Regions from separate parts of the Oscillibacter sp. KLE 1745 genome, predicted to be linked through region 1. Evidence: riboswitches for the same ligand, from Rfam matches in the RefSeq annotation. Region 1 holds a riboswitch; the other holds the start of a gene.
What was found. A riboswitch is a leader RNA that binds a small molecule or an ion and turns the genes downstream of it on or off. The one in region 1 is predicted to bind thiamine pyrophosphate.

Region 2: linked by a shared signal. The riboswitch ahead of tenA (thiaminase II) and the one ahead of thiW (energy coupling factor transporter S component ThiW) in region 1 are both predicted to bind thiamine pyrophosphate.

What each region holds. Positions count from the first base shown of each region.
Region 1 is NZ_KI271741.1:58,050-61,243, forward strand. It holds gene HMPREF1546_RS11870 (HAD family phosphatase) at 1-538, opposite strand, end outside; gene thiE (thiamine phosphate synthase) at 535-1,176, opposite strand; TPP riboswitch at 1,235-1,342, opposite strand; TPP riboswitch at 1,453-1,555, shown strand; gene thiW (energy coupling factor transporter S component ThiW) at 1,864-2,379, shown strand; gene thiM (hydroxyethylthiazole kinase) at 2,404-3,194, shown strand, end outside.
Region 2 is NZ_KI271762.1:4,679-7,872, forward strand. It holds gene HMPREF1546_RS15050 (ABC transporter ATP-binding protein) at 1-733, opposite strand, end outside; gene tenA (thiaminase II) at 736-1,395, opposite strand; TPP riboswitch at 1,509-1,615, opposite strand; gene HMPREF1546_RS15060 (carbohydrate kinase) at 1,679-2,611, opposite strand; gene HMPREF1546_RS15065 (ROK family protein) at 2,768-3,194, opposite strand, start outside.

The DNA.
Region 1 (3,194 bases):
GGAAGCCTGCCTCGTGGGCGGTCCTGGCAGCGTGAAGGGCATCCTCAAACACCACCGTCTCCGCCGGAGCGGTCCCCAGACGGCGGGCGGCCTCCAGATAGATGTCCGGCCGGGTCTTGCCGCCGTACTGGACACAGCTGACGGCGAAGCGGAAGTGCGGCCACAGTCCCAGCCGTTCCATGGCGGAGCGGGCCTGGAACGCCTCGCTGGCGGTGGCGATGCAGCAGGAGATGCCGGAATCCGCCAGCCGGGCCAGCAGCCGGGCCGCCCCGGGCTTCATGGGCACCCGGGACCGGTACTCCTCCGTCACCAGATCGTTGAGGGTGTCCATCAGCTCCTCCGGCGTGGTGGAGAGGGAGAAGCGGCTTCGCAGGTACTCCGCCGCCTCCCGGCGGCCCATCTCCTTCAGGTCCCGGGCCAGATCCTCCGGCGGGTCACCGCCGTACCGGCGCACCAGATCCACCGGGGCCTTCTGCCAGATGTACATGGAGTCCGTCAGGGTCCCGTCCAGGTCAAAGATGGCGCCCCGGATGTTCATCGGGCGATCTCCTCCGAGAGCCGCAGCAGCTCCTCCGCCGCCGCCTTCACGTCGGCTTGCGCGAACAGGGCGGAGACCACCGCCACGCCGTCCAGACCGCAGTTCTTCAACTCCAGAATATTGTCATGGCTGATGCCGCCGATGGCCACCACCGGGATGTCCACCGCCGCTGTGATGGCCCGGATGGTCTCCCGGGAGATGGGCTTGGCGTCCGTCTTGGTGCCGGTGACGAAAGCCGCGCCCACGCCCAGGTAGTCCGCCCCCGCCGCCTGGGCGGCCAGGGCCTCTTCCACGGAGTGGGCGGAAACGCCGATCAGCTTGTCCGGCCCCAGCAGCTCCCTAGCCCGGCCCGCCTCCAGATCCTCCTGGCCCACATGAACGCCGTCCGCCCCGGTCTGGGCGGCGATCTCCACATTGTCGTTGATGATGCTGACAGCGCCCTTTTCCCGGCACAGGGCCACGAACCGCTCCGCCTCCGCCAGGAAATCCGCCTGTCCCATGTGCTTTTCCCGCAGCTGGACGATGCCCGCCCCGCCGTCGACGGCTGCCGCCACCTGACGGAGCAGGCCCTCCGCGTCATGAGTCCAGGCCCGGTCCGTCACGGCATACAGCCGCAGCCGCTTGGGGTCGATCTTCATATCACTCCATCCTCTCTGTCAAAAAAACCGCGGACATACCAAGAGCGGTCGTCCGCGGCTGTGCGCCTCATGATTTCCCTACGTTGGCATGATCCACATCAGGTAAAGGGTCAAGACCTGGCTGGCCTCCTCTCAGCCCGCGCCAGCGGGCTCCCCATTTTCTCGCCTCTCATCATACGCCTTTTTCCCGGGAAATGCAAGCAAAACCGCCTGCTGGGCAAATCTTTACACAAGATACTGCTTGACAAATTCCCGCGGGCGGTGTCATAATAAATGCGACAAAAACAGGGGAGCCCTCACGGGCTGAGAGGAAGCGGACCGCTTCGACCCTTTACCTGATGTGGGTAATGCCACCGTAGGAAGTTATGTATGAGCATCCGGCACGGCGGGCACCCTCTCAGGCGCCCGCTGTTTTTTACTTTGAGACGGAAGGGATGTGCATCGGCGAAAACAACATCCGGCACCCCGGGGACCACCGGGAGCGGGCTGAGGGGGAGCGCCCTGGGCCCGGGCCGGCAAAGCAGCGATGGGAAGCCGTGTTCCGGCGTGAGAGGAGGCCAGAAAGCCTCGACCGATTTTCCACAGCAGGCGGATGCCCGCCTGCCGACCTTGCATGGCAAGGGGAAAACGCTGTTTCGCACGCTGTTTTCTCCCTGCAAATTCTGATGGATCAAAGGAGCGATCTCTATGAAAACCAATTCCAAGAAGCTGGCCCTGGCAGGCGTGCTGTGCGCCGTGGCCGTGGTGGGCAGTATGCTTCAGTTTCCCGTATTCGGCAGCCAGTGCGCGCCAGTGCAGCACATGGTGAATGTCATCTGCGCTGTGTTCCTGGGCCCGGGCTACGGCGTGGCCGTGGCCTTCCTGGCCAGCCTGCTGCGCAACATCTTCGGCTTAGGCAGCCTCCTGGCCTTCCCAGGCAGCATGTGCGGCGCCCTGCTGTGCGGCCTGGTCTACTGGAAGACCAGGAATCTGCCCGCGACCCTAGCGGGCGAGGTGTTCGGCACCGGCATCATCGGCGGCCTGCTGTCCTATCCTGTGGCGGTGGCCTTTATGGGCGTAGTGGCCGGCTCCATCGCCTTTTACGCCTATGTGGTGCCCTTCCTGGTCTCCACCGTGGGCGGCTCCATTCTGGCCGGCATCCTGGTATTCACCCTCCAGAAGAGCGGCGCCCTCAAATCCATGCGGGCCGCATTGGAGCATTGATCCCAACTGAGAAAGGGTCCTTCCATGCTTGATTTCACCCGTCTGGACAAAGTCCGCCGCCAGCGGCCCCTGATCCACTGCGTCAGCAATATCGTCACCGCCAACGACTGCGCCAATCTGGCCCTGGCCGTTGGCGCCAGCCCCATGATGGCCCAGGCACCGGAAGAGATGGAAGCCATCTCCGCCGTCAGCGACGCCACGGTGCTGAACACCGGCACCCCGGATGCGGAGAAATTCCGGGCCTGCCGGATCTGCGCCGTCTCCGCCCGTCATCCGGTGGTGCTGGACCCGGTAGGGGTGGGCGCAAGTCCCTGGCGGCTGGGACAGGTCCGGGCGCTGCTGGACCTGTTCACCCCGTCCATCCTGCGAGTGAATCTGGGGGAGGCCCGGGCCCTGCTGGGGTCGGATGGGCAGGAACAAGGGGTGGACAGCCCGCTGCCCGCCAGCCGGGAAGCCCGGAGGGACACCGCCATGGACCTGGCCCGGCGCCGCGGAACGGCGGTGCTGCTCTCCGGTCCGGAGGATCTCATCACCGATGGGGCGCGGGTCTGGTGCGTCACCGGCGGCAGCGGCCGGATGTCTCTCGTCACCGGCACGGGCTGTATGCTGTCGGTGCTGTGCGGTGTGTTCGCCGCCGTGGAGCCGGACGCCGCCGCGGCGGCTGCCCTGGCCTCCGCCTTCTGGAAGATCTGCGCCCGCCGGGCGGAGCACCTGGCCGCAGACCGGGGCAGCGGCAGTTTCCGCACGGCGCTGCTGGACGCCGCCAATACGCTGACGGCATCTGACGCCGCCCGCGAGGCGGAGATCCTGACTCT
Region 2 (3,194 bases), on a different contig from region 1:
GAAGGTCGATGAGATGCTCCTTCAGCTCCACCATCTCCGGCAGTTTGAGGCAGGAGCGGTCCCGCGGGAAGGACGCGGGGACCGGAATCTCCGCCAGCTCCCGGATGGGGGTGCGCTCCACCACCAGCACGCTGGAGGAGAGGAACAGCGCCTCCTCCACGTCGTGGGTGATGAAGAGGATGGTCCTCTTGTGCCGCTGCCACTGGTCCAGCAGCCACTCCTGCATGGAGATCCGGGTGAGGAAGTCCAGGGCGGAGAAGGGCTCGTCCAGCAGCAGCAGGTCGCAGCCCGTCAGCATGGTGCGGGCAAAGGCCGCCCGCTGCCGCATCCCGCCAGAGAGCTCGTCTGGCATCTTGCTGCCGCAGCCGGCAAGTCCCACGTCGGCCAGCGCCGCCTCCGCCCGGTCCCGGCGCTCCGCACGGGTCAGCTCCCCCTGGATCTCCAAGGGCAGCGCCACATTTTCTCCCACGGTTCGCCAGGGGAACAGCAGGTCCTTCTGGGGCATATAGCCGCAGTAGTGCTTGCGTCCCACAATGGACTTCCCCTCCACCAGAATGGTCCCCGCCTTGGGCTTTAGCAGTCCGTTGGTCATGCGGAAGATGGTGCTCTTTCCGCAGCCGCTGATGCCGATGATGCAGTGGAAGGAGCCGGGTTCCACGGCAAAGCTCAGGTGGTCGATGATATCGAAGTCCTCGCTGGGGTACTGATAGGAGACGTTCTGAAATTCCAGCATGGTCATCGCTCCAGCGTCCAGGCCATCTCCCAGAAGCCCAGCTCATACCGGCTGCAGTTGACGAAGATCTCCTCCAGCCGCTGGTATTCCGCCTCCGTGCAGCTCTCCGCCAGGGTGTCCATCAGCTCCACCAGTGCGTCGTTGGTTTTCTGGTAGTCCTCCCCCGCGTAGCTGCGGATCCACTCGCCGTAGAAGGGGTGGTCCGCCGCGCCGGGGATGGCCGCCAAGCGCGTGCCGATCTCCGCATAGCTCCAGGAGCAGGAGAGGATGGCGGCGATGATCTCCGCCGGCCCGCCCGCGGCGGCACAGGAGAGCATGTAGTGGGTATAGGACAAATTGGAGAGGGCCGGCTGGACAGAAAACACCTGCTCCTCCGTGATGCCCAACCGAGCCATGTAGGCCCGGTGGACCTTCATCTCCCCGCCCAGAATCGCGTCCACATTGGCGGAGAAGGTCCGCATCAGGCCGGGGTCCCGGGCCTTCACTACACCGTAGGCGAACACCCGGGCGTAGTCGAACAGGTACAGATAGTCCTGCAGCAGGAACCACCGGAACTTCTCCAGGTCCAGGCTGCCGTCTCCAATCCCCCGGACAAAGGGATGGTCATGGCACTGCTCCCAGATGGGATGGGCGGCCTCGTACAGCCGCTGTGTCGTTCTCATTCGTATTCCTCCTATCCAATGGCCGGTCCGCCCCATGCAAAAAGGCGGGGTCCCCTTTGGGACACCCCGCCTTCGCTCCAATCCTATCTCTTCCGTGCGGAAGAGACTCCGCACGAATAGCTTGTGCTGCGTCCCTACGTTGGCATTACCCACATCAGGTCAGGTCGAGGGACCGGCCCCTCATCTCAGCCTCCTCGCGGAAGCTCCCTTGCACGTTTTATTGTAAAAGCCCGTCTTCTTTTTGTCAATAAATTTTTCCCGGTTTTCGGTAAAAATCCCGCATTTACACCAGATGCCGCTCGATCTCCTGCCGGGTGGGCAGGGAGGGGATCGCCCCTCTGCCCTGAACACAGAGCCATCCGCTGACGTTGCCGTACTCCAGCGCCTCCTGCACCAGCGGCTCCGTCAGCTGCTCCGCCTGGGTGACACCCCGGAATCGCATCTGAGACAGCATTCCGCCCCAGAAGGCGTCTCCGGCGCCGGTTGCATCCGCGCAGTAGGCCCGCCGACCCGGGACAGCGAGGCGCCGCCCCCGGAAATATCCTCTGGCACCCTGACCGCCCAGGGTCAGCACCACCAGCGTCAATCCGTACCGCTCCATAAGGGCGGGCAGCTCCGCCTCGCCCCCCAGCATATCGGCCTCCTCCTCCGAGATCTTCAGCAGATCCACGTCCGGCAGGATCTCCCGCACCTTTGCGGCGCAGGCCTCCTGACTGCCGTTCCACATCATGTCCCGGTAATTCACATCAAAGCTCACCAGCCTGCCCATCTCCCGACCCAGGTGCAGGGCCTTGGCCGTGGCCTCTGCCGCCGGGGAGGCGGAGAGAGAACACGACCCGGCGTGGACGATCACCGTGTCCCGGATGTCCGCCTCCCGTACGTCCTCCTCCCGAAGGAACATATCCGCCCCAGGCTTGCGGACAAAGGTGAAGCTCCGCTCCCCTTCCTCCGTCAGAGAGACAAACGCCATGGTGGTGACCGCCTCCCGGCAGGGCTCCCGCCGGATACAGCGCACCCTGTTTTCCCGGAGGGTGCCCAGCAGGTACCGCCCGAAGTCGTCATCCCCCACAGAGCAGCACATGGCCGCCTCCAACCCGTTCCGGGCGGCGGCGATGGCCACATTTGCAGGGGCGCCCCCGGCGTTTCGAATATAGCTTCCGGGCTCACTGCCCGGCAAAAAGTCAACTAGCATCTCGCCAACGCTGTAAAGGTCCACCAGTGGTCCTCCTTGTCTGAGGTGGTTTTGCAATCATTCGCATCGATTATTAAACCATTTCCAGCGTTCAATGTCAATCGTTTAGCTGATGTTTTTATAGGAGAAAAATGTACTTTTTGTGGGATTTCCGATATTGCGGCAAGCCGCCCCGGGAAATCACCCGTTTTGAAGAGGTAGCTCCCCCGAGAAGATCCGGGCGATCCCGCCGCAGGCCGCCCCCAGAAGCGCTCCCTCCCCCAGGAAGCGCGGCTTTCTCACCAGGACTCTGCCGCCCCCATCCGCTGGGCGCAGGCGGGCAATGGCGGATTCCAGATCCGCTACGTGCCGGTCGGTCCAGCAGAGTCCGTCGCCGCCCAGCAACACCAGTTCGCTGTTCAGCAGATTCAGGGCGCTGGCGATCCCTGCAGCCAGAAAGTCCACGGTCTCCCGGAACACCCGGTCTACTTCCCCGCTGCCGGTTATCCGGCAGAAATCGGCGTAGGAAGCCTCCAGTCCCGTTCGATGATACAGTTTTTTCAGCACCTCCGGCGAACGAACGTACAGCTCCAGGCAGCCACGGCCGCCGCACCGGCAGGGACGGCCA